3 regions of the Pseudomonas azerbaijanorientalis genome follow, and region 1 is predicted to be linked to each of the others. Evidence: predicted binding sites of a transcription regulator. Region 1 holds the regulator's gene; each other region holds the start of a gene.
What was found. The regulator FliA, encoded in region 1, starts transcription of late flagellar genes. The targets are predictions, from matches to a motif close to CTAAAGTTTNNNNNNNNNNNGCCGNTAA.
Positions count from the first base shown of each region.

Region 1 (9,710 bases):
AGGGCCACCGGGCCACCAGTGGACGTACCGATGGCCACCAGTTTGTAGTTTTTGCGTTTTGGCGCGGGCGACGACGTAGCGGGTGCATGCGCACGCGCCGGAATCGGTGCCGGTGCCGGACGCGCGGGCGCGCTGCTGGCAAAACTGCCCACGCTGGAAGGCGCAGGCGTCTGCGCTGGCGCAGCGACAGGCGCCGGAGCGCTGTAGTGACTGACACGACGATTACTGCGCGAAATGCTGAGAATCTTCTCGCACAGCAGTTGCTTGACCTTCTCGGGGTTGCGCGAGATGTCTTCGAAATTCTTCGGCAGGAAGTCCACGGCGCCGGCATCCAGCGCATCGAGGGTGACCCGGGCGCCTTCATGGGTCAGTGAGGAGAACATCAGGACCGGGGTCGGGCAGCGTTGCATGATGTGCCGCACGGCAGTGATGCCGTCCATCATCGGCATCTCGTAGTCCATGGTGATCACGTCGGGCTTGAGGGCCAGCGCCTGATCGATCGCCTCTTTGCCGTTGGTCGCCGTACCGACGACCTGGATATTGGAATCCGCTGAAAGAATTTCCGAGACGCGGCGGCGGAAAAACCCCGAATCGTCCACCACCAGGACTTTGACTGCCATAAACACTCCATTAGATGGAGCGAGGCCAGGCGCCCCGCTCCAGCAGAATCAAATACGCCGGGTGGCGTAACGCTTGAGCATGCTCGGAACATCGAGAATCAGCGCGATGCGGCCGTCACCGGTAATGGTGGCGCCGGACATGCCCGGCGTTCCCTGGAGCATTTTGCCCAATGGCTTGATGACCACTTCTTCCTGGCCCACCAGTTGATCGACGACAAAGCCGATTCGCTGTGTGCCCACCGAAAGGATCACCACATGGCCCTCGCGCTGCTCTTCGTGAGCGGCGGAGCTGACCAGCCAGCGTTTGAGGTAGAACAATGGCAACGCCTTGTCCCGCACGATCACCACTTCCTGGCCGTCCACGACGTTGGTGGTCGACAGGTCGAGGTGGAAGATCTCGTTGACGTTCACCAGCGGGAACGCAAACGCCTGGTTGCCGAGCATGACCATCAGCGTCGGCATGATCGCCAGGGTCAGCGGCACCTTGATGACGATCTTCGAACCCTGGCCCTTGGCCGAGTAGATGTTGATCGAACCGTTGAGCTGGGAAATCTTGGTTTTCACCACGTCCATGCCCACGCCGCGACCCGACACGTCGGAGATCTCGGTCTTGGTCGAGAAACCCGGGGCGAAGATCAGGTTGTAGCACTCGGTGTCGCTCAGTCGATCGGCCGCATCCTTGTCCATCACGCCGCGTTTCACCGCGATGGAACGCAGGACATTCGGGTCCATGCCTTTACCGTCATCGGAGATCGACAGCAGGATGTGATCGCCTTCCTGCTCGGCCGCCAGAATCACCTTGCCGCCACGGGCCTTGCCCGAGGCTTCGCGTTCTTCCGGCGACTCGATGCCGTGGTCGACCGCGTTGCGCACCAAGTGGACCAGCGGGTCGGCCAGGGCCTCGACGAGGTTTTTGTCGAGGTCGGTTTCTTCGCCGACCAGCTCCAGGTTGATCTCTTTCTTGAGCTGGCGAGCCAGGTCGCGAACCAGGCGCGGGAAGCGCCCAAAAACTTTCTTGATCGGTTGCATCCGGGTCTTCATGACCGCGGTTTGCAGGTCGGCGGTGACCACGTCGAGGTTCGATACAGCCTTGGACATGGCTTCGTCGCCACTGTTGAGACCCAGGCGGACCAAGCGGTTACGTACCAACACCAGCTCGCCGACCATGTTCATGATCTCGTCCAGACGCGCGGTATCGACCCGTACGGTGGTCTCGGCTTCGCTCGCCGGCTTTTCCGCCGGTGGCGCGGCCGGGGCGCGGGCAGCAGCCGGTGCAGCGGCGGCCGGGGCCTCGGCTTTTGGCTCGGGGGCCTTGGCCACAGGTTTGGGCGCCACAGCCTTGGCTGCCGGTGCCGGTGCCGCAACTGCAGCGCTCGAACCATTGGCCGCCGTCGCGGTGCCGACTTCGCTGAACTTGCCTTTGCCATGCAATTCGTCGAGCAGCGCTTCGAACTCGTGATCGGAAATCAGATCGCTGCCAGCCGCCACCGCGCTTGGGGCAGCAGGTGCAGGCACCGAAGCAATGGCGGACTCCAGTGCCTCGACAGCAAAGTTGCCCTTGCCATGCAACTGGTCGAGCAGTGCTTCAAATTCGTCGTCCGTAATATCGGAACTGTCGCCCGGCGCTTTCGGTGCTTCTGGCGCAGCCGGAGCCTGCGCAATCGCATCGACGGCAAACTGGCCTTTACCGTGCAACTGATCGAGCAACGACTCGAACTCGGCATCGGTGATTTCGTCGCTTGCAGGTGCTTCGCTTGCAGGTGCGTGGGCAACCGCCGGCGCCTCGGCCTGTGCCTTGACGGCATTGAGCGAGTCCAGCAATTGCTCGAATTCGTTATCGGTAATATCGCCGGAATCGGCTTCAGCCACCGGCGCTTCAACCACGGCGGCGACAGGTGCAGTAACCTCTTCGTCAGCCGATTGCGGCTCGGCCAGACGGGCCAGCGCCGCCAGCAGTTCAGGTGTCGCAGCCGTGATCGGGCTGCGCTCGCGGACTTCGCTGAACATGCCGTTCACCGCGTCCAGCGCTTCGAGAACCACGTCCATCAGTTCCGAGTCGACGCGACGCTCACCCTTGCGCAGGATGTCGAACACGTTCTCGGCGATGTGACAGCACTCCACCAGTTCGTTGAGCTGGAGGAAGCCGGCGCCCCCTTTTACAGTGTGAAAACCGCGAAAAATTGCATTGAGCAAATCCGCATCATCCGGACGGCTTTCCAGCTCGACCAGTTGCTCGGACAGTTGCTCTAGAATCTCGCCGGCCTCAACCAGGAAATCCTGAAGGATCTCTTCATCGGCGCCGAAGCTCATCAGGGGGGGTGCTCCTAACAGGTCTAAAAACCCAAAATACCTAAAATTCTAAAATCCCAGGCTGGATAGCAAATCGTCCACATCGTCCTGACCGGACACAACGTCTTCTCTTTTATCGGCATGAATCTGCGGACCTTCACCCTGAGAGAGATGTTTTTGTGGATCTTTTTGCGCAAGCATCGCTTCACGGTCATGTTCGATGCCCGCAAAGCGGTCCACCTGACTGGCCATCAGCACGAGCTTGAGCAGGTTGCTTTCAACTTCGGTGACCAGTTGGGTCACACGCTTGATCACTTGCCCCGTGAGGTCCTGGTAATCCTGGGCGAGCAGGATGTCGTTGAGGTTGCCCGACACCGCGCGATTGTCCGTGCCGCTGCGTGCCAGGAAGCCGTCGACCCGACGGGCCAGTTCACGAAACTCTTCGGCACCGACTTCACGACGCATGAAGCGCCCCCAGTCCGTGCTCAAGGCCTGGGCTTCGTCCGCCAGGCTGTTGACCAGCGGCGTGGCATTTTCCACCAGATCCATGGTGCGGTTGGCCGCCGCCTCGGTCAGCTTGACCACATAGCCCAGGCGCTCGGTGGCGTCGGTGATCTGCGACACTTCTTCGGCTTGCGGCATGTGCGGGTCAATCTGGAAATTGACGATCGCGCTATGCAGTTCGCGAGTGAGCTTGCCCACTTCCTGATACAGGCCGCGGTCTCGGGTCTGGTTGAGCTCATGGATCAATTGCACCGCGTCGCCGAACTTGCCTTTTTCAAGGCTCTCGACCAATTCGACGGCGTGTTTTTTCAGGGTCGATTCAAAGTCGCCCAATGAAGTTTCGTTATTGCCCATAGCTCCCCCGTGGCGCACTCATCAACCGATGCGTTCGAAAATCTTCTCGATTTTTTCTTTCAACGCCTGGGCCGTGAAGGGCTTGACCACATAGCCGTTAACGCCGGCCTGGGCCGCTTCGATGATCTGCTCACGCTTGGCTTCAGCGGTCACCATCAGCACCGGCAGGTGCTTGAGCTTTTCATCGGCACGCACGTGACGCAGCAGATCGATGCCAGTCATACCTGGCATGTTCCAGTCCGTTACCAGAAAGTCGATGCTTCCGCTGTTGAGCACCGGAATGGCGGTAGTGCCATCGTCGGCCTCGACGGTGTTGGTGAACCCAAGGTCACGCAGCAGGTTCTTGATGATCCGCCGCATCGTTGAGAAGTCATCAACGATGAGGATTTTCATGTTCTTGTCCAATTCGACCTCCAAGCAGTCTTAAACGCGCCCAGCACCTGGACGCGCCATTTCAATCAATCCGGCAAAGCACTCAATGACTGTCTGGAGCACAACAGATCGGGACCGGCGCAGCTCAACACCACACCAGCCTCTTTCGCAGTGTCCCCACACTGCCTTCAGCGCGCTCGCCACTCCCCCAAACGCCCCCGCAAGCGGGCCGCGCACTGGCTGTGTAACTGGCTGACCCGCGATTCGCTGACCCCCAGGACCTCACCGATTTCCTTGAGGTTCAACTCTTCGTCGTAGTACAGCGCCAACACCAGTCGCTCACGCTCCGGCAAATTGGCAATCGCATCCGCCAGCGCAGCCTGGAAGCGTTCATCTTCCAGATCGCGTGACGGCTCGGTATGAGCACTCGCGCCATCCTCGTGCAGCCCTTCGTGTTCGCCGTCCTGCAACAGATCGTCGAAACTGAATAACCGGCTGCCCAGGGTGTCGTTCAAAATTCCGTAGTAATCGTCGAGACTCAATTGGAGTTCGGCCGCAACTTCGTGATCTTTAGCGTCACGGCCGGTTTTCGCTTCAATCGAGCGAATGGCGTCGCTGACCATGCGCGTATTGCGGTGGACCGAACGTGGCGCCCAATCCCCCTTGCGCACTTCATCGAGCATGGCGCCGCGGATTCGAATGCCCGCGTACGTCTCGAAACTGGCGCCTTTGCTGGCGTCATATTTGGTCGATACCTCAAGCAGGCCGATCATCCCGGCCTGGATCAGGTCTTCGACCTGGACACTGGCCGGCAAACGCGCCAGCAAGTGGTAAGCAATGCGTTTAACCAGCGGCGCGTAACGCTCGATCAGCTCGTACTGCGCATCACGAGCCGATTTTTTGTAGAGGTTGTAACCGCTGGCTGTCATAGAACAGGTCCTGCTGTTTGCTGCACTAGACGCTCGACGAAAAACTCCAGGTGCCCGCGCGGGTTGGCAGGCAGCGGCCAGGTATCGACCTTCTGCGCGATGGCCTTGAACGCCAGCGAGCACTTGGAACGCGGGAAGGCCTCGTAGACGGCGCGCTGCTTCTGCACAGCCTTGCGCACGCTTTCGTCGTAGGGCACCGCGCCGACGTATTGTAGGGCGACGTCGAGGAAGCGATCCGTGACCTTGGTCAACTTGGCGAACAGGTTGCGCCCTTCCTGCGGGCTCTGGGCCATGTTGGCCAGGACGCGGAAGCGGTTCATGCCGTAGTCGCGATTGAGCAACTTGATCAAGGCGTAGGCATCGGTAATCGAGGTCGGCTCGTCGCACACCACCAGCAGCACTTCCTGGGCTGCACGAACGAAGCTGACGACCGACTCACCAATGCCCGCAGCGGTGTCGATCACCAATACGTCGAGGTTGTCGCCGATATCACTGAAGGCCTGGATAAGGCCCGCGTGTTGCGCAGGACTCAGATGCACCATGCTCTGAGTGCCGGATGCGGCCGGAACGATACGGATGCCGCCAGGTCCCTGCAGCAGTACATCGCGCAGTTCGCAGCGGCCCTCGATCACGTCGGCCAGGGTACGTTTGGGTGTCAGGCCCAGCAGAACGTCGACGTTCGCCAGTCCCAGGTCGGCGTCCAGCAGCATGACGCGCCGGCCAAGCTCAGCCAAAGCCAGGGACAAGTTCACTGACACGTTAGTTTTCCCGACGCCACCTTTGCCGCCGGTCACCGCGATCACCTGTACGGGATGCATGCTGCCCATGTTATTTCTTTACCTTGTCTTGCATAGACGGAGGCCACATTACTGGCTGCGCGTTCACAAACGGAACAATGCATGGCAGACCATCGATGTAGGTACAAAAACGATTCATTATTACCTCAGCCAACCTGCTTGGTCGGGCTGTGGTAGATGTCAGCGAACATGTCAGCCATGGCTTCTTCGCTGGGTTCTTCCTGCATTTGCACACTGACGGCGCGACTGACCAACTGATGACGGCGCGGCAGATGGAGATCATCCGGAATCCGCGGGCCATCGGTCAGGTACGCCACTGGCAGCTCATGACTGATGGCCAGGCTCAACACCTCGCCCAGGCTTGCCGTTTCATCCAGTTTAGTCAGGATGCAGCCGGCAAGCCCGCAACGCTTGTAACTGTGATAAGCGGCAGTTAGAACCTGTTTCTGGCTGGTGGTTGCCAGGACCAGATAATTTTTTGAGCGGATGCCACGACCGGCCAGGCTTTCGAGCTGCATGCGCAGGGCCGGGTCGCTGGCCTGCAGGCCGGCGGTATCGATCAGCACCACGCGCTTGCGCAGCAATGGATCGAGCGCCTGCACCAGGGACTGGCCCGGATCGACGTGGGTCACCGGCACATTGAGAATGCGCCCCAGGGTCTTGAGTTGCTCCTGGGCACCGATGCGGAAGCTGTCCATGCTCACCAGCGCAATGTTCTGCGCGCCGTACTTGAGCACGTAACGGGCAGCCAGCTTGGCCAGGGTGGTGGTCTTGCCCATGCCGGCTGGGCCGACCATGGCGATGACTCCGCCCTCTTCCAGCGGCTCGACTTCCGGGGTAACGATCATGCGCGCCAGGTGTGCCAGCAACATGCGCCAGGCCTGACGAGGCTCCTGGATTTCGCTGATCAGTGCCAGCAGGTCTCGAGACAGCGGGCCAGACAGGCCAATGCGTTGCAGGCGACGCCATAGGTTGGCCTGATCCGGACGGCTGCCTTGCAGCTGGTTCCAGGCCAGGGACCCGAGTTGTACTTCCATGAGTTCGCGCAGGCTGTTGAGCTCGGAGCGCATCGAGTCGAACGCACGCGGGTCCACGCCACCGGACGCTGGTACAGCAGCCGGTGCGGGGCGACGAGGTTGGTCATACGTAGGTTCGATCAGCGGCTCGGCTGCGGTGAGCGGCAAACCGGCGAACAACTGGCGGTTGGTCGCATTGTCGCTCTCGCCATCGCCACGCAGGCTCAATTCGGCCTGGGCGGTGACGATCCGCGACTGAGTCTTGCGCAGCTCGTCTTCAAGCTCCATGTTCGGAACACGCGGCGCCAGCGCCGACAACTTGTAATCCAGCGCAGCCGTCAGCTCGACGCCCCCGGCAATCCGGCGGTTGCCGATAATGGCTGCATCAGCGCCCAGCTCATCGCGAACCAGCTTCATGGCCTGACGCATATCGGCGGCGAAAAAACGCTTAACTTGCATAAACCACTACCTCAGCCGTTGGGCCCTACTGTCGCAACGATGGTCACTTGCTTGTTGTCAGGGATTTCCTGGTAAGCCAACACGTGCAAACCCGGGACTGCGAGTCGGCCGAATCGCGAGAGCATCGCGCGAACCGGACCGGCCACCAGCAGAATCACCGGCTGACCTTGCATCTCCTGGCGCTGCGCCGCGTCGATCAGCGAGCGTTGCAGTTTCTCAGCCATGCTTGGCTCCAGCAGAACGCCCTCTTCCGAGCCTTGTCCTGCCTTTTGCAGACTATTGAGCAATATCTGTTCCAACCTTGGCTCCAGCGTGATAACTGGCAGCTGCGACTCAGTGCCTACAATGCTTTGGACGATTGCGCGGGAGACGCCAACCCGCACGGCAGCCACCAGCGCGGCGGTATCTTGACTCTTGGCGGCATTGTTGGCGATGGCCTCGGCAATGCTGCGGATATCGCGAACCGGCACTTGCTCGGCCAACAGCGCTTGCAGCACCTTGAGCAGTTGCGACAGCGAAACCACGCCCGGCACCAGCTCCTCAGCCAGTTTCGGCGAGCTTTTGGCCAGCAATTGCATGAGTTGCTGCACTTCTTCGTGACCGATCAGTTCACTGGAATGCTTGTAGAGTATCTGGTTCAAGTGGGTAGCCACTACTGTACTGGCATCGACCACCGTGTAACCGAGGGATTGCGCCTGGGTACGCTGGCTGATTTCGATCCAGACCGCCTCCAGGCCGAAAGCCGGATCTTTGGCGGTAATGCCGTTGAGCGTGCCGTAGACCTGCCCCGGGTTGATCGCCAGCTCGCGATCCGGGTAAATCTCCGCTTCCGCCAGGATCACCCCCATCAGGGTCAGGCGATAGGCACTCGGCGCCAGGTCGAGGTTGTCGCGGATATGCACGGTCGGCATCAGGAAGCCCAGATCCTGGGACAGCTTCTTGCGCACCCCCTTGATCCGCGCCAGCAACTGACCGCCCTGGTTGCGGTCCACCAGCGGAATCAGGCGATAGCCCACTTCCAGGCCGATCATGTCGATGGGCGTCACGTCATCCCAGCCAAGCTCCTTGGTTTCCTGGGCACGGGCCGGCGACGGCAGCAGCTCCTGCTGGCGCTTGACCTCTTGCAGGGCCTGAACCTTGGCGACGTTCTGCTTTTTCCAGAACAGGTAGGCGCCACCGGCCGCCAGGGCCGCCATGCTCAGGAACGAGAAGTGCGGCATGCCGGGCACCAGGCCCATGACCGCCATCAAGCCTGCCGCCACCGCCAGCGCCTTGGGCGAGGCGAACATCTGGCGATTGATCTGTTTGCCCATGTCTTCCGAACCGGACGCACGGGTCACCATGATCGCCGCTGCTGTCGATAACAACAGTGATGGCAATTGCGCCACCAAACCGTCACCGATGGTCAACAGCGCATACACCTTGCCGGCATCGCCGAAAGTCATGCCGTGCTGGAAGATACCGACTGCCATGCCACCGATCAGGTTGATGAACAGGATCAACAGGCCGGCAATGGCGTCACCACGGACGAATTTGCTGGCACCGTCCATGGAACCGTAGAACTCGGCTTCCTGGGCGACTTCCGAGCGGCGGGCCTTTGCCTGGGCCTGATCGATCAGGCCGGCGTTGAGGTCGGCGTCGATCGCCATTTGCTTGCCGGGCATCGCATCGAGGGTGAAACGCGCGCTCACCTCGGAGATCCGCCCCGCACCCTTGGTCACCACGACGAAGTTGATGATCATCAGGATCGCGAAGACCACGATACCGACCACGTAGTTACCGCCGATCACCACTTCACCGAACGCCTGGATCACCTTGCCGGCGGCTGCGTGACCGTCCTGGCCGTGGAGCATCACCACCCGCGTGGAGGCCACGTTCAATGCCAGGCGCAACAGCGTCGCCACCAGCAAAATGGTCGGAAACACCGCGAAATCCAGCGGGCGCAAGGCGTAGACGCACACCAGCAGCACGACGATGGACAGGGCAATGTTGAAGGTGAAGAACACGTCGAGCAGGAACGGCGGCACCGGCAACATCATCATCGCCAGCATGACCAGCAGCAACAGCGGCACGCCCAGATTGCCCCGACTGAGGTCGGCAATGTTGCTGCGGGCACTGTTGATTAACTGAGAGCGATCCACCGGTTTTCCCCGTTCCTTTAAAGCAAACTTTTGACGCCTGAAGCAGGCGCAGGGCGGCTACTGCAAGAAGCTTTCCAACTTTTGCAAAGGGAGAAATAGAGCGATTTTTCAGTGGGATATGTGCTGCCTGGGCTGACGTCATCGCGGGCAAGCCACGCTCCCACAAGTTATCGCCGAACCTGTGGGAGCGGGCTTGCCCGCGAAGGGGCCATCAGCGACAGCGCTAGAC
Region 1 covers NZ_CP077078.1:4,677,574-4,687,283, forward strand. The annotation lists gene KSS91_RS20845 (protein-glutamate methylesterase/protein-glutamine glutaminase) at 1-620, opposite strand, end outside; gene KSS91_RS20850 (chemotaxis protein CheA) at 669-2,930, opposite strand; gene KSS91_RS20855 (protein phosphatase CheZ) at 2,979-3,767, opposite strand; gene KSS91_RS20860 (chemotaxis response regulator CheY) at 3,789-4,160, opposite strand; gene fliA (RNA polymerase sigma factor FliA) at 4,328-5,068, opposite strand; gene fleN (flagellar synthesis regulator FleN) at 5,065-5,895, opposite strand; gene flhF (flagellar biosynthesis GTPase FlhF) at 6,012-7,340, opposite strand; gene flhA (flagellar biosynthesis protein FlhA) at 7,352-9,481, opposite strand.

Region 2 (9,710 bases), 370 kb from region 1:
CCGACCAGACGCGGCCCTTCGCCCGACTTTCATAGGGATTGACGATGGTCGCCAGGCGCAGTTCGCGGTGTTGCTGCAGTACGTCCTGATCGACGTAGTCCAGCCTTGCCAGCGGGTGGGTAGGGGACACGAACAGGGCGATTTCCGTGCGCTCGTCCACGGTCGAACTGACCAGGTCCGGCGGGTAACTGTCTTGCATTTCGGCGAAGGCAATCTGCGCCCGGCCGCTTTGCACCAGCGACACCAGGTCATCGCATTCGGCGATCAGGCATTCGAGTTCAAGGTCCGGGTAACGCTGTTCAAAGGCACTGAGTGACGCCTCGAAACGGTCCGACTGATAGGTATCGGACAGCGCCACCGTCAGCTTCGCTTCCACCCCTTGGGACAGTTGGCGGGCGCTCATCTCCAGGCGACTGCTGGCGGCCAGGATGTCTTCGGCCCGTTGCAGCATGACGCGTCCGGCCGGGGTCAGCCCGGGCTTGCGGCTGCTGCGGTCGAACAGCGTCAGGTTGAGGTCGATTTCCAGGCTGGCCACCGCCGCGCTGATGGTCGACTGACTGCGGCCCAGCTTGCGCGCCGCGGCGGAAAACGAGCCTTGGGTCGCGGCTTCGACAAACGCCAGCAACACTTCGTGAGAGGCCATGAACTATCGCCTTGATCGATGGTTATTGGTTATGAAGTATCGGTGTGATGACAGATCATGGCAACCACAGTCACTCAAGGGAATTCGGCCATGAGCGCCAACAAATCCATTACTGAACGTATTTTCCAGGCCATCGGCTTCGAACTGCTGGCCATCCTGATCTGTACCCCGCTGCTGGCCTGGATCATGAAGAAGCCGATGCTGGAAATGGGCATGGTCACCGTCCTCATCGCCGCCCTGGCCCTGGCCTGGAACGTGGTCTTCAACGGGATGTTCGACCGGGTGCTCAAGCGCCTCGCCATCGCCCACAACGCCTGGGTCCGCGTGGTGCATGCGCTGTTGTTCGAAGGCGGTCTGGTCGCGCTTGGCGTGCCGCTGATTGCCTGGTGGCTGAATGTCAGCCTGTGGCAGGCGTTCCTGCTGGATATCGGTGTGTTGCTGTTCTTCCTGCCGTACACCTACGTGTACCACTGGGTGTATGACGTGGTTCGGGAGCGGGTGGTCGTGCGCCAGTCTTGCGCGCAGTAACGAAAAAAAGATCGCAGCCTGCGGCAGCTCCTACACCCAATCGATGTAGGAGCTGCCGCAGGCTGCGATCTTTTGATCTTACAAAAACATCCCCCCCGACGCCTCGATGCGCTGGCCATTGATCCACTGGCTGCCCGGCGCCAGCAGCAGCGCAATCGCAGCGCCGATGTCATCCGGCAAACCGGCGCGACCCAAGGCGGTGTTGTTCGCCACCAGGGTGTTCAACCCGGGGTTGTCGCGCACGGCGCCACCGCCGAAATCGGTTTCAATCGCGCCGGGTGCGAGGATATTCACCGCGATGTTGCGCGCCCCGAGTTCCTTGGCCTGGTAGCGGGTCAACACTTCCATCGCGCCTTTCATCGCCGCGTAGGCGCTGTGGCCCGGCAGGCTGAAACGGGTCAGGCCACTGGAAATGTTGATGATGCGCCCGCCGTCATTGAGCAATGGCAACAAGCTCTGCGTGAGGAAAAACGGCCCCTTGAATTGGATGTTCACCAACTGGTCGAACTGTTCGACGGTGGTGTCGACGAAGTTGGCGTGCAGGCCGATCCCGGCGTTGTTCACCAGAAAATCGAAACGCTCGCGCTCGAAGTGGCTGTGCAGGACCTTCGCGACTTCGCTGGCGAAGGCGCTGAAGCTTTCACTCCGGGCAACGTCCAGTTGCAGCATGACGGCGCGACCGCCCAGGCTTTCGATCTCGGCCACCAGTGCCTGGGCCTCATCGGCGCGACTGTTGTAGGTGCCGATGATGTCGATGCCTTGGGCGACCAGATGCAGGGCTGCGTTTTTGCCGAGGCCGCGGCTGGCGCCGGTGATCAGTGCGATTTTACGGTTCATGGGACTTCCTCAAGTGCAGTGGGCGGTTGATGTGAGGAAGTTTATTTATCCGCACAGGGGTGATAAACAGAGCGAAACCGGAATCACTGGTCGGATAAGCCGAACAATTAAAGAGCAGGCTGATGAACAAACTGGAACTGTTGCGCACCTTTGTCCGTGTCAGCGAGATGTCGAGTTTCACCCAGGCCGGCGAAAGCCTCGGGCTGCCTCGATCAACGGTGTCCGAGCATGTGCAGGCGCTGGAGGCATTGCTCGGCACCCGGCTGTTGCAACGCACCACGCGCAAGGTCCAGGCGACCCAGGATGGCCTGGTGTTGTATGAGCGCAGCAAGGACCTGCTGTCACACATGGACGAGATCGAGGGCTTGTTTCGCCAGGACGAGGCGTCGCTGGTGGGGCGCATTCGCATCGACCTGCCGAACATTCTCGCCCGTCGCGTGGTCATGCCGCGCCTGCCGGCGTTCATGGCACAGCACCCGCTGCTTGAGCTGGAAATCAGCAGCACCGACCGCCGGGTCGATCTGCTCGCCGAAGGTTTCGATTGCGTGCTGCGCATCGGCGCCCAGCCGGACCAATCGGTGGTGGCGCGACATCTGTGTGACTTCAGTATGGTCAATTGCGCCAGCCCTGCGTATCTGCAGCGCTATGGCGTGCCCGAGCGGCTGGAGGATCTGGCACGGCATCGGCTGGTGCATTACGTCGGTGTGCTGGGCGCGCGTTCGGAAGGCTTTGTGTACGTCGACAAGGGGCAGGTGCAGCGACTGCCGATGGCCGGCAGTGTCACGGTCAACAGCACCGATGCCTATGAGGCCGCCTGCCTGGGTGGTTTCGGCCTGATTCAGGCGCCGCGAATGGGCATGCAGCAATACCTGCAAAGCGGTGAACTGGTCGAGGTGTTGTCGCCGTTCAATGCGCCGTCCATGGAGGCGTCGCTGCTCTATGCCCGGCAGCGGCATTTGCCGTTGCGGGTGAGGGTGTTCATGGACTGGCTGGGGGAAGTGATCCGCTCAGAAGTCTGAAACTGGCCCATTTGTGGGAGCGGGCTTGCTCCGGGCGGCGTTCCGACGAAGGCGGCGTGGCAGTCAACATCATTGCTGTTTGACACACCGCTTTCGCGAGCAAGCCCGCTCCCACAGGTTTTTGCACCAGTTTCCAGGTCTTTCGATCAGACGTGGAAGTAACCCACGCACGAATCGAACGGCAGGCGCTTGAGTTCGATCTTGTTCAGGTCGAGCACTTCACGCAGGGCCTTGGTTTCGCCCGGGAAGTTGCGGTAGGCGACTTCGTCGAGCACCACGATCGCGCCTTTGGGCATGTACGGCAGGAAGGTTTCCAGCGCGACTTTGGTCGACTCGTACAGGTCGGTGTCGAGGATCAGCATGGCCACGACCAGGTCCGGGCGGGTCTTGACCCACTCCGGTACGGTCTTGACGATGTCGCCCTTGACCAGCTCGCAACGCGGGATTCGATTGACCGGGCGCAACAGGTCGTTGGCGTCGATCATGTCCTGGATCAGCGACTGGTCGGTGTCGGCGAACATGGTCTCGTTGACGTCGGCCGGGTCTTCTTTCTTGTCGATGCTCTGGAAGCCTTCAAAGGTGTCGAAGCCCACGATCGAACGGTTGATCGCGTAGGGCTCGAGAATCATCGACAGGTGCATGTAGAGCATCAACGAGTTGCCCTTGTACACGCCGCATTCAATGATCGCGCCCGGTACTTCGGCGACCTTCTTGAACAGTTCCATGCGCGACAGCGCGGCGGTTACGCCAATGCGGTTGGCGAAGACGAACGGAGCCTCGGCCACGTATTCGGCATCGACCCGTTTCAGGACGTTGGTACGGGTTTCGTTGTACTGGGCCTCGGCGGGCGTGATGCGACGCTTGGTCATTGCGGGATTCCTCGGAAATTCGAAAAGTCGTGGACGTGGAAGTAGTCTTTGAAACCGGCGCCGACATCCGGGCAGGCGCTGTCGACGTTAATCGCGCCGCGCTTGTGCCTGATGTCGTCGAGGTGCATCAGGCGAAAGTCCACGCTGAAGCGGGTCTGTTGCGTGTAATTGGGCACGGTGCCGTGCAGGTGCGAGCCTGAAAACACCAACATCTCACCCGTGTTGCCGGCGACGCGCAGTTCGGAGGCCGTGTTGATGGCTTCGGTGGGCACCGGGTGTTGGCGCGCCTCTTCCTTGATGTTGTCCTGGGCGCGTTGGCGTTGTACGCCAATCCAGTCGGCCAGGCTCCACTGCGCCGAGGTGTTTTGCACCGGGGCGTCGAAGTAGGCCGGGTTGATCATCATGGTCTGGTCAGGCTGGATCGTGTAGACCGGCATCCAGGTATTGATCTGGCAGTCGACTCCGCCGTACCAGGTATCGCGATGAGGCTTGTAGGCATAGCTGACGCCGGCGTGCAGGTAGTCGTAGTTGGGCACGACACGGATGCGCGGTACGTCGAATATGAATTCCTCGGGAGTGGCACCGATTTCGTCGGTGAAACTGCGGATCAGCTCCTTGGCCCGCAGGCTGTTGGTGAACTGCCCCTTGAGGCGAGTCACCAGCACCACGAACTCTTGCACCGGCATCAGCGTGTGCAGCGCCTGGTGGTTGGTTTCGCCATCGAAGGCGGCCGTGATGCTTTCCTGGGCGAACGCACACAGCTCTTTGGCGGCGCGCAGCTGAGTGTTCAGGAAGATATCGCCGGCGTAGATGGCTTCTTTGAAGTCAGCTTTGTGTTGAAGCTGATTGATGTACAGATTCACGATTCCACTCCTGAATACATCGAGTCTCTTAAGAGTCGGCCACACGTTAGCAAACTGAAGTGCAATCTGACGGGTGACGGATCAATAACAGCGCAAACCCCTGAATTTGCGATGAAATGCGTTTGCCACACAAAGAAATCCCGGCTCAGACACTGGCCGGGATGAGGTTGTGCGCCCTGTAGGAGCTGCCGCAGGCTGCGATCTTTTGATCCTAATAATCCTGCTGCTTGCGAAACGCCCAGCGTCCGGCAATCACGGTAAAGGTCGCGACCAGTGCCACCAGGATCCAGAATCCTTGCGGGTCATCGGCCAGCGGAATGCCGCCGACGTTCATGCCGAAGAAACCGGCGATGATGTTGATCGGCAGCGCCAGCACCGTCACCACTGTCAGGGTGAACAGCGTGCGGTTGGTCTGTTCGTTGATGTTGGCGGCGATCTCTTCCTGCAACAGCTTGATCCGCTCACCCAGCGCCGTGAGGTCGTTGATGATCAGCGCAAACTCCTCGGTGGATTTGCGCAGCTCCTTCACGTCTTCCTTTTGCAGCCATTGCGGCGGCCGGTTGAGCAGGCGCAGCAATGAGCCTGGCTCCAGCGCCAGCAGCCGTTGCAAGCGCACCAGCACCCGGCGATTGGCGCCCAGCTCGGCGCGGTTGGTCGACAGGCGCGAGGAGAGCAACTCGTCTTCGATCTGGTCCACGCTCTGGCTGGTCTTGCGCACGATCTGGGTCAGCACTTCACCCTGGTCGCGCAGCAGATGCACCAGCAGCTCCAGCGGGGAGCGAAAGCATTCCCGGGCCTTCACCGACGAGCGCAACTTGTCCACCGAGTGCAGCGGCTGCAGACGGGCGCTGATGATCAGCCGGCTGCGGGCGCACACCCACAAGGTCGAGACATCCGAGGAGACCATGTTGCTGAGGTTGAACACCACGTCGTTGACCACCGCCAGCAACGCGGAGTCGACATGCTCGATGCGCGTCGAGCGCGAACCTTCGTGCAGCGCCTCGAAAAATTCCTCGGGCAATTGCAGATGGCTTTTCATCCAGCGCTCGCACGCGGCGTGCGCGAGGTTCAGGTGCAGCCAGAGAAACTGTTCGTCGCTTTGCGGTTGTTGCAGGTACTGCAAGGCTTGGGCGGAGTTGATTTCCCGACCGGCCTCACCGGGGCGAAAACTGAAACCGTAAAGCAGGCCGAACAGATCCGTATCGCGATGACTGTGATCGATGCTGTGGTTCATTAGGACTCGCAAGGGAGGCGCCTGTCGCGTGTTTTACAGGTTCACTTGAGCGGCATCATCGCAAGCCTGGATGACGTTTTTGTGACGGGAAAATAACGCAAACGAATGCTCTACCGGTGGTCGGTTTTTTCTAAAGAATCGCTCTGGCACGCCGATCACGCTTGGGTTAAGTTGCGCGCCGCAGGCCTCGGCCGAGACCGCAGACAGGGATGTCCGGACACCTTTCACGCCTTTTTTGGGCGTGCCTCATTCCTGTCATGAGTACCCATCGATGCTTTTGCAAAAGTCCTTGAGAGCACAAATTCTCGCCCTGCTGAGTGGCAGCCTGCTGGCGATGCTGTTGATCGCCCTGGCGTGCTTTCACTTCTTGTCCAGTGGCGTGCAGAGTTACGCCAATCTGATCGAGGGCCCGCTGCATACCTCGCAATTGATCGATGAAGCCAACCTGCAATTCAAGGTGCAGGTGCAAGAGTGGAAAAACGTCCTGTTGCGCGGCAAGCAACCGGCGGACCTGAGCAAGTACTGGGGGCAATTCGAAGACCGTCAGCGTGATGTGCAAAACATCCTCGGCGAACTGGCCGCGCAGAAGGGCATCGAGCCGTCACTCAAGAGCCGCATCGAGCGCTTGCGTGACGAACATCGCCAGTTGGGCGCGGCGTATCAGAAGGGGCGGGACGCGTTCGTGGCCGCCGGTGGTGATCCGACGGTGGGCGATACCGCGGTCAAAGGCGTAGATCGTGCGACCAGCGATCAGATGAGCGCACTGGTCAGCGAGTTGCGCAAGCAAGGCGCCGAACAGTCGACCTTGATCAGCGCCGCCGCCGATCGCACGGTGCTGCTGGGGCTTGTCGTGATGCTGGTTTCGGGGTTGTTGATCGGCCTGCTGAGCCTCTGGCTGGTCAACCGCAACCTGGTCGAACCGATCCGCAAACTGATCGAATACGTGGCGCAACTCAGCCAGGGTCGTCTTGCCGAGCGCGTGGCCAGCACCCGTCAGGATGAGTTGGGCAAACTGGCGATCGCCGCCAACACCCTGCGCGATTTCCTCGCCGAAACCTTCAGCCGTTTGCAGCGCAGCGCGTCGGACCTGGACAGCGCCAGCGGTGAGTTGAACTCGATCGCCACCGTGATGGCCGGCGGCACCAACGAGCAGTTCAACCGCACCGATCAGGTGGCCACGGCGATGAACGAAATGTCCGCCACGGCGCAGGAAGTGGCGCGTCATGCCGCGCAAGCGGCGCGGGCCGCCGACGATGCCGACCAGTCCGCCCAGCAGGGCGAAAAAGTCATGCAGTGCACCATCCACACCATCACCCAAATGCGTGGCGAAATCGCCAACACCGCCACGGTCATCCGCCAACTGGAAACCGACAGCGGGCGCATCGGCAAGGTCCTGGAAGTGATTCGCGGCATCGCCGAACAGACCAACCTGCTGGCGCTCAACGCGGCCATCGAGGCGGCCCGCGCCGGTGAGGCCGGGCGCGGTTTTGCCGTGGTGGCCGATGAAGTCCGCAGCCTGGCCCAGCGCACGGCTGCGTCGATCATCGAGATCAACCAGATCATTCAAACCGTGCAGACCGGTGCTATCGAAGCAGCCCAGGCGATTGAAAGCGGTCAGTCGCGCAGCGAAGAAAGCGTGCAGCAGGTGACCGAGGCCGGCGCCATGCTCGAACGCATCACCCTGGCCGTGGAAGCCATCCGCGACATGAACCGGCAGATCGCCACCGCAGCCGAAGAACAGACGTCGGTGGCCGAAGACATCTCGCGCAACCTCACCGAGATCACCAGCATCGCCAGCACTAACCTTGACAACGTGCAGCGCACCGAAGCGGCGAGCAACAACCTGCACGGCTTGTCGGGGCAGTTGAACGAGGTGACGGCGCGCCTGAGCGCTTAAACGCAAAAAGCCGCACGATCGTCAGAGCGTGCGGCTTTTGTGTGGGTTGTGATTACTTGTCTTGCTTGTTTTCCAGGACCTTGCCGTTAGAGGCATCGATGTCCACATCCCACTCGACGTTCTTGGCGTCGCGCAACTCGATCTCATACTCGTAACCGTTGAAATGGTTATCCAGCTCGGTTTTGGTGATCGTGGCGCCCGGGTGCAGATCCAGAGCGATCTTGTTCAGATCTTCCAGGGGCTTGATCTTGCCGTCCTTGACCAGTTGCGGGATCTGATCCACGCGCACGTCGGCCTGGGCCAGACCGGCAGTGAGGGTCAGGGTTGCAGCGGTAAACAAAGCAGTCAGAGTCTTCATGGGCTTCTTTCCTTGGGTGATCTGTTTAAGTGAGATCAGGTTAGCTTTTGTAACTTAAGCCACCCTTAAAACCTCCATCATGTCCTGCATCAATCCCTGTGGGATCGTGGCTTGCCCGCGATAGCGGAGTGTCAGTCAGCGTTGATGTTGAAGCTGATGGCCTCTTCGCGGGCAAGCCACGCTCCCGAAGGGTTTTGCGTGATTGCGGATCAGTAGCCGTTGTTCTGTAGTACCTGCGCCACACTCGCCGCCGGACGTTTATAGAACTTCAACAACTCACTGGCGCGGTTGGTGAAAATGCCGTCGACGCCGGCGTCCATGACTTTCTGGTAGTCCACTGCATCGTCGATGGTGTAGACGTGCACCAGCAGGCCCTGATCGTGGGTGTACTGGTTCATCCAGGGTTGCACCAGGTCCGAGTAACTCTGGTCGCCGCCCTGGGTCAGTGCGGCGGACGGGCCGGTGCCGATGGTGCCCTGGGCCTTGGCGTAGTCGACCCAACGCTGGAATTCGGCTTTGTCCTTCGGTTGTTGTGCGGCGTAGTAAGCGGCCTTGTCCTTGGCGCCGGACTCGGCAAAGGTCACCCTGGACTTGGGCTCGATGCTGCCTTCACCGACCCACAACAGCAGGATCTTCGGCACCTTCGGCATTTCCTTTTGCAGCAGTTCGAGACTGCTCTTCTCGAAGGTCTGCAGAACCACCTTGCCGTTGCCCTGGCCAACCGCCAGCGTGCTGTTGGCCGGTTTCGATTCGCTGGGGTTCAGCCAGCCACGGGCCTGGAGTTTTTCCTTGAGGTCGTGTTCGATGCCGGGAAACTGCTTGGGTTCCTTGGTTTCGATGTACAGCCCGGGCTTGTGCAGGGCGTTGCCCTCGGCGATGTCGATGATTTCATCAAGGGTCAGAATCTTCAGGCCGGCGAAGGCAGGGCGCGCGCGATCCGGGTAGGCGGCATTGAACCAGCTGCCCGCATCCAGGGTTTTCAGTTCGGCCATGGTGAATGCATTGGCTGGGCTGTCCTTGCGCTCGGGGAATTTGCTGGCGACGTCGGTCGTGCGTTGCAGGTTGTTGTCGTGCAGTACAAACAGCACGCCGTCCTTGCTGCGCTGCAGATCCATTTCCAGGTAATCGGCGCCCAGGTCGCGGGCCGTCTTGTAGGCCGCAGCGGTGGATTCCGGCGCATCGAAAGACGCGCCACGGTGGGCGATCACCGCCGGGTGCGGAATGCCCAAACGGGTCGCCAGTTCCGTGGGACCAGGTTCGCTGGCGGCCTGTGCCTGGCCGAGGCCTAGCAGCAGGCTCAACAACAGGGCGTTTTTAGTAAAGGTGGCGGGCATGGTCGAGATCCTTTCGCAATGAGTGAGCGCTCCCTTTTAGCAACTCATCTTTGCAGGCGCTATCACGAGACCGACATAAATCTGCCTGAAGCTGATTTTCGTCAGCACTTTTGTGCGCCCGTTTGCAG
Region 2 covers NZ_CP077078.1:5,051,047-5,060,756, reverse strand. The annotation lists gene KSS91_RS22600 (LysR family transcriptional regulator) at 1-643, opposite strand, end outside; gene KSS91_RS22595 (multidrug/biocide efflux PACE transporter) at 734-1,171, shown strand; gene KSS91_RS22590 (SDR family NAD(P)-dependent oxidoreductase) at 1,250-2,008, opposite strand; gene KSS91_RS22585 (LysR family transcriptional regulator) at 2,131-3,027, shown strand; gene KSS91_RS22580 (TylF/MycF/NovP-related O-methyltransferase) at 3,174-3,896, opposite strand; gene KSS91_RS22575 (hypothetical protein) at 3,893-4,759, opposite strand; gene KSS91_RS22570 (transporter) at 4,971-5,993, opposite strand; gene KSS91_RS22565 (methyl-accepting chemotaxis protein) at 6,265-7,890, shown strand; gene KSS91_RS22560 (PepSY domain-containing protein) at 7,943-8,248, opposite strand; gene KSS91_RS22555 (glycerophosphodiester phosphodiesterase) at 8,458-9,582, opposite strand.
Region 2: the regulator FliA is predicted to act here: its motif matches at 6,124-6,151, upstream of KSS91_RS22565 (methyl-accepting chemotaxis protein).

Region 3 (9,710 bases), 570 kb from region 1:
TGCCGCGCTGAAAAAGGCGAAGATCGATGTGGCGATGAGTCGGGCACAGCTGCACAAATCGCTGAAAGCCTTCGGACATCCACCGACCTACGAACAGCAATCGCAGTTGATTGTCCTGCAACAGCAGTTCGAAGACGCCGAACAAAACCTGGTGCAACTGGAAAGCGCCGCGCCACCTGCCACTGCGCCGACGGTCGCAACGGTGTCGTCAAATGATGCCGATCTGAAGCGGGCCAAGATCCAGTTGGCCATGCGCCGTGCCGAACTCAAGAAGGCTCAGGCCAACGAAGCACCGGCGGAGCAAATCGAAGCCCTGGAGCGCGCACTCGGCGAAGCCGAACGCCAGGTGAACGCCCATGCCAGCCCTTGAAACCGTTGATGAGCGCCTGCAGCAGGCCATGAAGCTGGTGCTGCTGGCCGTGCTGCCGGGAGTGCTCGCAGCGTTCTGGCTATACGGCTGGGGCGTGTTGATCAACCTGGTTCTGGCGGCCGCTGCTGCGCTGGCCATTGAAGCTGCCATCGTGCAATGGCGCAAGCAACCGCTGAGGCCAACCCTGAGTGACGGTAGCGCGCTGGTCAGTGCCACCTTGCTGGCTCTGGCGCTGCCGCCTTACTGCCCATGGTGGCTGCCCCTTAGTGCTACAGCCTTTGCGATGATCTTTGGCAAGCACCTGTATGGCGGCGTCGGCTCAAATCCCTTCAACCCGGCGATGCTCGGGTTTGCTTTGGTGCTGGTGGCCTTTCCCCAACCCATGACCCATTGGCCATCGCCCCATGGCATGGACCTGTTGAGTGGCTTGCAGCAAGTGTTCGGTGTCGGCCAGGCACCGGATGCGTGGGTGCAGGCCACGGCACTGGACAGCCTGCGGGTCAACAAAAGCCTGACCATGGATGAACTGTTTGCCGGCAATCCGGCATTCGGCCACTACGGTGGACGCGGTGTGGAGTGGGTCAACCTGGCGTTTCTGGCGGGCGGAATGTTTCTCCTGCAACGAAGGGTGATCAGCTGGCATGCACCGGTCGGCATGCTGGCCAGCCTGTTCGTCATCAGCCTGTTGTGCTGGAACGGGTCGGGCTCCGACTCCCATGGCTCGCCGCTGTTCCACCTGCTGACCGGTGCAACCATGCTCGGGGCGTTCTTTATCATCACCGAACCGGTATCTGGCGCCAGAAGCCCTGGAGCAAAACTGCTGTTCGGCGTCGGCGTCGGGCTCCTGACTTATCTGATTCGTACCTGGGGCGGCTATCCGGACGGCATCGCCTTTGCAGTGTTGATGATGAACCTGTGTGTGCCGGCGCTGGAGCGGTTCGTGGCAGCCAGACAACAGCCGGAGGTGTCATGAGCCGGGCATCAAGCATCACGCTTCTGGTGTTTTTGGCCGCACTGGGCATGGGCGTGACGTACTTCGTGCAACTCGGCAGCGCGCCGCGCATTGCAGCCGAACAGCGTCTGCTCGACAGCCAGAATCTGCTGGACCTCATACCTTCAGACAGCTACGACAATCAACCACTCGACCACCCCATCAGGATCGATACAACCACCCTGGCAGACAGCACCTTGCTGGGTGGCTACCTGGCGACACGGGGCGACCGCCCCGTCGCGGTGTTGCTGCGCAGTCAAACCCTCGGCTACACCGGTGCCATCGAGCTAATGATCGCTGTCGATGCCAATGGCAGGTTGCTGGGCGTCAAAACCCTCAAACAGGCGGAAACACCTGGGCTGGGGGCACGGATCGCCGACTGGCCCAATGGCTGGCTGCAGATTTTTTCCGGAAAATCCCGAACAGAGCCCGGTGACAGCGGTTGGGCGCTAAAAAAGGATCAGGGGCAGTTCGATCAGATCGCAGGCGCGACCATCACCTCAAGAGCAGTGATCAATGCCGTGCACGATGCCTTGCGCTACTTTGATGAACACCGGCAACAACTGCTCGGGAACCCTGCCCATGGATAACTCATCCACTCTGCGCAACGCACTGATGCTGACGCCGCTGATCGGTGCCACCCACTCGCTGATGGCCGCACTTGGCCTGTGCCTGATGTTCATGGTGGTGACCTGGTTGTTCAGTCCGGCCATGGGCGCCCTGCGATCCCGACTGGTCCCGGCTGCCCGCTTGCCGGCCAGCGTTCTGTTGGCCGCCACGCTCACCAGTTGCGCGGAGCTCACGGCACAAGTCTGGTCGCTGCAATGGCAGCAGCATCTGGGGTTTTATGGCGCCATGATCGCCTTGCAATGCGTCGTACTGGAGCACACCGGGTTCTTTCAGAACGGCTGGCGCCAGCGCCTGCGACTCAGTGGCTTGTTTGTCACGTTGATGATCGCTATGGGACTGTTGCGCGAACTCATCGGCAACGCAACCCTTGGAAACCGACTATCGTGGCTGTCCGGTGCAACGCAAACTGACTGGCAAGGCTGGGTGCTGGTGGCCGATGGTGGTCTGCGCCTGGCCACATTGGTCCCTGGCGGGTTCATTCTGCTCGGACTGCTGATCGCTGCCTGGCAGGCCTGGCGCCCCAATCCCACACATTGATTGCCTACGAGGAAACGCACTGCCCATGAATGCCGCAAAACGTCTGGAAATTTTCCGCAGACTGCACGAAGACAACCCGGAACCCAAGACCGAACTGGCCTATTCCTCACCGTTCGAATTGCTGATTGCCGTGATTCTCTCGGCGCAGTCGACCGACGTCGGCGTCAACAAGGCCACCGCCAAACTGTTCCCGGTGGCCAATACCCCGGCGGCGATCCATGCCCTGGGTGTCGAGGGACTGTCGGAGTACATCAAGACCATCGGCCTGTACAACAGCAAAGCGAAAAACGTGATCGAAACCTGCCGCTTGCTGGTCGAGCGTCATGCCGGTGAAGTACCGCAAACTCGCGAAGAGCTGGAAGCGCTGCCCGGCGTCGGCCGCAAAACCGCCAATGTGGTACTCAATACCGCATTCCGTCAGCTGACCATGGCTGTCGACACGCACATTTTCAGGGTCAGCAACCGTACCGGCATTGCGCCCGGCAAAAATGTGGTGGAAGTCGAGAAAAAACTGATGAAATTCGTGCCCAGGGAGTACCTGCTCGACTCCCATCACTGGCTGATCCTTCACGGCCGCTATGTCTGCCTCGCCCGCAAGCCCCGATGCGGAAGCTGCCGGATCGAGGACTTGTGCGAATACAAGCACAAAACCTCCGACGATTGAGGCGCTATTGGGATTATTGAATTGTCGATTGAAAAAATCTTTTTTACCCGCCGGGAGATTGTCGATATAAGGAGCGCCAAAGGCCTTCTTAGCCTGGAGCAACTAAATGAGTACTGGCAAAGAGCAATTGGACGTAGAAGACGACTTCACCACCGCCGAAACCGATGACGCCGAGCCGGTGGTTGAAGTAGCGAAAACTAATCTGAGCAAACGCCGCACCATCGACAATCTGCTGGAGGAGCGCCGACTGCAAAAGCAATTGGCCGACTACGATTTTGACTTATGACACCTGAAAGCCTCCCGAAACGGAGGCTTTTTTTTAAGTGCCATACTTCAACAAACGCCCCTTGTCGCAAAGATACGCCATCACACCAGACCGTTGCGTTGTGCCAGCTCGATCAAATCGACCAAGGACCTTGCATTGAGCTTGAGCAACAGGCGGGTCTTGTAAGTACTGACTGTTTTATTGCTGAGAAACATCCCATCGGCAATTTCCTTATTGGTCTTCCCTCTGGCCAACTGCTGCAGGACCATCATTTCCCGCCCCGACAACCGATCAACCATGTCGGCCTCACTGGCGTTCCCCAAACTGCAACGCACGGTATGCAAGGCTTGATTGGGAAAGTAACTGTAGCCTGACAATACGGCCTTTATTGCACTGAGCAACTCCGTCAGGTCTTGTTGTTTGCAGACATAACCGGCCGCACCGGATTGCATGCAACGCATGGAAAAATGCCCCGGCGCCTGGGAAGTCAGGATCAGCACTTTCATCGGCATTGAGGTCGAAGACAAACGCGCGATGACTTCCAATCCGTCCAGCTTCGGAATCCCGATATCCAGAATGACAATATCCGGCGTAAGTTCACGGGCTAGTTGCAGTGCATCCACACCATTATCGGTTTCTGCAATAACTTCGTAGCCATGACGTTCCATTAGCATACGTACCGCAAGACGAATGACGGGGTGATCATCCACGATCAGCACTTTATTCATGGGCAAGTCCAATTTTCGCTGTTCGAATTTTTAGAGCCCGCACAATAGCCTAGTCGTTTCACCCATGGCATGTCGCCCCTTCCAACCACCCACACCAAGAGACATACCCTACAAACAACACGGATTTCTCCTACAAAAATCCCTCGAGCGGAATGAATTGAAAACTGTATCGGCGTCATGGTGGCGCAGTTTTCAGCAATCGGCCCTATCGATTTACAACCAGAATTTTCCAAAAGCCAGCGTGAACAACCGGGCCCTGACAAACACAAATATTTACTTCTGCGCCAGAACGTAACTTATATTTTCGCACTCAACACTCACACCAGAAATATCACACGCCAGACATCCAATTACTCTTACAGCGAATTATATTTTTTGAGCAATCATTAAAGCACCACCAGCAATCATAAAAAAACCCAAAACAGTCTCATCAAACAGACTTAAAAAAACACTCAAAAAATGAGAATTCAACATGAGTACAGAACATGGCAGAAAGATAATCACCAACCCGATGACAATCATTGCGATATTCGCAACACTCTCTGAAACTTCGGCCGCCGTTTCTCTCCCCTTCCTTGATCAAGAGGAAAGAGAACTCTATGTCTGGTTTCTGATCAGCTTTCCGTTTTATTTACTTTTGCTTTTTTTCGCGACACTCAACTTCAACTACCGGTCACTGTATGCGCCTTCCGACTTTGAAAAGGGAAAACATTTCATGAAAGCGATGGAAGATGCTGGGCGGTCGGAAAAAAAAGCGTCCGGGAAGTCGCCCGCGAATCCCGCTTTGGAAAGGCCATCGAATGGCCAGCAGCCAGCTCGGTCGCCCTGCGGTGCACATGACCCGCCAACGGAGATTGGTCTGCACAGCACCGTCTTCGTTCAGCATCAACTTCAGTTACCGGAATTTGTAAAAGACCTGTGCATCGTTGATACACGCGGTATGAACAAGGAGGTCGAATTTGAAACGCTGCTGGAAAAAATCCAGAAGCCACGGGAAAAAATGGCGTACGTGATTCTGTTTGTCACTAGTGCCATTTCAGAGACTTTACTGAAGGCCAGTGCGCTCAAACATTCCAGACAGACCAGGAAGCACTGCTCTGCCTTTTACATTGCCTACAATCCCGTCTCGCAAAGGTTGACGGTAATTGATCAAGCCGGCCAACCGGCAAACAACAATGCGTAGAACAGGACAGACCATCGGAAGGAGAAAGACAGGAAACCGTCAGCGGCACACCCGACAACGCAGTACCTGGCATCACACCCCATATTCAGGAGCCTGACCTCGTCGAGGACGAGGTCAGGTATCCATCACGAGTTCAAAGGTCTCAGAACAGCTTCCGGCCTTTGTTCGCCGCAATGCGCATGCGCAGGGCGTTGAGCTTGATGAAGCCCGCAGCATCCGCCTGGTTGTATGCGCCGCCATCTTCTTCGAATGTCGCGATGTTGGCGTCGAATAGCGAGTCATCGGACTTGCGGCCAGTGACGATCACATTGCCCTTGTACAGTTTCAGGCGCACAACGCCGTTCACATTGACCTGGGACGCATCGATCATCTGTTGCAGCATCAGACGCTCAGGGCTCCACCAGTAGCCGGTGTAGATCAGGCTGGCGTACTTGGGCATCAACTCGTCTTTGAGGTGAGCCACTTCGCGGTCCAGGGTGATCGATTCGATCGCACGGTGGGCACGCAGCATGATGGTGCCGCCAGGGGTTTCATAGCAGCCACGGGACTTCATGCCCACATAGCGGTTCTCGACGATGTCGAGACGGCCGATACCGTGCTCGCCACCGATACGGTTCAGGGTCGCCAGTACGGTGGCCGGAGTCATTTCGACGCCGTCCAGCGCGACGATATCGCCGTTGCGGTAGGTCAGCTCCAGGTACTGCGGCTTGTCTGGAGCGTTTTCCGGGGAAACGGTCCAGCGCCACATGTCTTCTTCGTGCTCGGTCCAGGTGTCTTCCAGCACGCCGCCTTCATAGGAGATGTGCAGCAGGTTGGCATCCATGGAGTACGGGGATTTCTTCTTGCCGTGACGCTCGATCGGGATCGCGTGCTTCGCGGCGTAGTCCATCAGCTTTTCACGGGACAGCAGGTCCCATTCGCGCCAGGGAGCAATCACTTTCACGCCAGGTTTCAAGGCGTACGCGCCCAACTCGAAACGAACCTGGTCGTTGCCCTTGCCGGTGGCGCCATGGGAAATGGCGTCAGCGCCGGTTTCGTTGGCGATTTCGATCAGGCGCTTGGCAATCAGCGGACGAGCGATGGAAGTACCCAGCAGGTACTCGCCTTCGTAAACGGTGTTGGCGCGGAACATCGGGAAAACGAAATCGCGCACGAACTCTTCGCGCAAGTCGTCGATGTAGATCTCTTTGACGCCCATGGCCTGAGCCTTGGCGCGTGCAGGTTCGACCTCTTCGCCCTGACCCAGGTCAGCGGTGAAGGTCACCACTTCACAGTTATAAGTATCCTGCAGCCACTTGAGGATCACCGAAGTGTCCAGGCCGCCGGAATACGCCAGAACGACCTTGTTTACGTCCGCCATGCCATCACTCCACGGGGTTCTACGGAAAGCCGTGAAGTCTACCGCTCATGCAGGATAATTTACAGAGGCGCGACAGCTTATGACGACCAAGCGACAGAATCTGTCGAGAGCGCGACGATGACTTAAGGGTCAGGAAGTTGCCGAAGTGACCGCTTTCGTCGCTTGCGGGGCAACTTGTTCCGCGGGCGCTCCCCGCTCCAGGCGTACCGCTACCCGACGGTTCTTCGCACGGTTGGCGTTGTTGGTATTGGGCGCCAGCGGATAACGTTCGCCATGGAAACGCAGGGTAATTTGCGACTCCTGGATGCCGTTGGCCTTGAAGAACTCCATCACTGCCAGGGCCCGGCGCCGCGACAGGTCGCGATTGGTCAGGCGGTTGCCGCTGTTGTCGGAGTGACCGTCGAGCTCGATGTGATTGACCGTCGGATCAGCCTTCATGTACTCCAGCATGACCTGCAGCTTGGCTTTCGCGGCATTGTCGAGCTCGATACCGCCGCCAGGGAAGCCGATTTGGGATTGTTTCACCTGCTCGAAGTTCTGCGGCAACAGTTTGGCCACGCAGCCTTGATAATCGGCAAACGCCTGGGTGAACCTGACCGGCAGCAAGCGCACTTCCGACACCCGGCCATCTCCCGAGGAATGGCGAACCACCGGGCTGCGACCGTCCATCAGACCGCTGATCAGGCGTCCGGCCTGCACCTGTGAACTGTTGAACAACACGTTGCCGCTACCGATTCTCACCGTGCCCAGGTTTATATCCTCACGCCCCGGTTGCCACGGTGCGGCAGCCGCCAGCAAGGTCGCCGAACCTCCGCCCATCATCGGGTTATAGGCTTTGAGACGAAACGTTGCCTGCTCACCGGCTTTGCGCACGAACTCCCCCGAACCGAAGTCGGTAATCGGCTGCGTCAGGCGGCATTCGAACTTGTCGCCTTCGACCGTCCACTCAATGCTCTCCAGGCGGGTCTGAAAAGTGAGCGCCATCGCAGGAAGGCTGGCAAACACACTGAGCAAGGCTAAATAACGCTGGCGCACGGGAGGCTCCACTGGCTTCTACAACAAAAAGACCGACACACACATGTTTACGGCATACCCGTTGGATATCGGAAGCTTGCGGCAAAACTTGATAGCGAGTGCCTGCAAGAGTCTTTTCCGGTAGCATTCCCTTGAGTTTGACCCGCCTGGAATCCCCTCATGTCCGACCGCCTGACCCTGCTGCGTCCCGACGACTGGCACATTCATCTTCGCGATGGTGCCGTGTTGACCAATACCGTCGCGGATGTCGCGCGCACCTTTGGCCGCGCCATCATCATGCCCAACCTGGTTCCGCCGGTGCGCAACGCGGCTGAAGCCGACGGCTATCGCCAGCGGATTCTCGCTGCCCGCCCGGCCGGCAGCCTGTTCGAGCCGCTGATGGTCCTGTACCTGACCGACCGCACCCAGCCTGAAGAGATCCGTGAGGCCAAGGCCAGCGGATTCGTGCACGCCGCCAAGCTGTACCCGGCCGGCGCAACCACCAACTCGGACTCTGGTGTTACCAGCATCGACAAGATTTTCCCTGCACTCGAGGCCATGGCCGAAGTCGGGATGCCGTTGCTGATCCACGGCGAAGTCACCCGTGGCGATGTCGACGTGTTCGACCGCGAAAAAATCTTCATCGACGAGCACATGCGTCGTGTGGTCGAGCGTTTCCCGACCCTCAAGGTGGTGTTCGAACACATCACCACCGCTGAAGCCGTGCAGTTCGTCAACTCGGCTTCGGCCAACGTTGGCGCGACCATCACCGCGCATCACCTGCTGTACAACCGCAACCACATGCTGGTGGGCGGGATTCGGCCGCATTTCTACTGCCTGCCGATCCTCAAGCGCAATACGCACCAGGAAGCCCTGCTCGACGCCGCCACCAGCGGCAGTGAAAAATTCTTCCTCGGCACCGACTCGGCCCCCCACGCCCAGCACGCCAAGGAAGCCGCTTGTGGTTGCGCCGGCTGCTACACCGCTTATGCGGCGATCGAGATGTACGCCGAAGCGTTCGAACAGCGCAATGCTCTGGACAAGCTCGAAGCCTTCGCCAGCCTCAACGGCCCGCGTTTCTATGGTCTGCCGGCCAACACCGATCGCATCACCCTGGTCCGCGAAGAATGGACCGCCCCTGCCAGCCTGCCGTTTGGCGAGCTGACCGTTATCCCGCTGCGCGCCGGTGAAAAACTGCGCTGGCGCCTGCTGGAGGAACACGCGTGAGTGAAGACCATTTCGACGACGAACTGGAAGGCAATGGCGGCGGTGGCGGTTCCCGTCATCCAATGGCCGCACGGTTTCGTGGTTACCTGCCGGTTGTCGTCGACGTAGAAACCGGTGGCTTCAACTCCGCCACCGATGCCCTGCTGGAAATCGCCGCGACCACCATCGCCATGGATGAAAAGGGTTTTGTCTACCCGGATCACACCTACTTCTTCCGGGTCGAGCCATTCGAAGGCGCGAACATCGAAGCGGCCGCCCTGGAATTCACCGGGATCAAGCTCGATCACCCGCTGCGCATGGCCGTGAGTGAAGAGTCTGCTCTCAACGATATCTTCCGCGGCGTGCGCAAGGCACTCAAGGCCAACGGTTGCAAACGGGCGATCCTGGTCGGGCATAACAGCAGCTTCGACCTGGGCTTCCTGAATGCGGCGGTTGCGCGTCTGGACATGAAGCGCAATCCGTTCCATCCGTTCTCCAGTTTCGATACTGCGACACTCGCGGGCCTGGCATACGGCCAGACCGTGCTGGCCAAGGCGTGTCAGGCAGCGGACATCGACTTCGACGGTCGCGAGGCCCACTCGGCCCGCTACGACACCGAAAAGACGGCAGAGCTGTTCTGCGGCATCGTCAATCGCTGGAAACAGATGGGTGGCTGGGAAGACTTCAACGATTGATGGCTTTCTGTAGGAGCGAGCCTGCTCGCGATGGTCGTGAACGATAACGCGGGGAATCTGACACCCA
Region 3 covers NZ_CP077078.1:5,252,121-5,261,830, forward strand. The annotation lists gene rsxB (electron transport complex subunit RsxB) at 1-370, shown strand, start outside; gene KSS91_RS23480 (RnfABCDGE type electron transport complex subunit D) at 357-1,343, shown strand; gene KSS91_RS23485 (RnfABCDGE type electron transport complex subunit G) at 1,340-1,951, shown strand; gene KSS91_RS23490 (Rnf-Nqr domain containing protein) at 1,944-2,528, shown strand; gene nth (endonuclease III) at 2,554-3,192, shown strand; gene KSS91_RS23500 (PA3496 family putative envelope integrity protein) at 3,299-3,478, shown strand; gene KSS91_RS23505 (response regulator transcription factor) at 3,559-4,185, opposite strand; gene KSS91_RS23510 (hypothetical protein) at 4,658-5,368, shown strand; gene KSS91_RS23515 (argininosuccinate synthase) at 5,511-6,728, opposite strand; gene KSS91_RS23520 (flagellar protein MotY) at 6,858-7,763, opposite strand; gene pyrC (dihydroorotase) at 7,923-8,969, shown strand; gene rnt (ribonuclease T) at 8,966-9,643, shown strand.
Region 3: the regulator FliA is predicted to act here: its motif matches at 7,829-7,856, upstream of KSS91_RS23520 (flagellar protein MotY).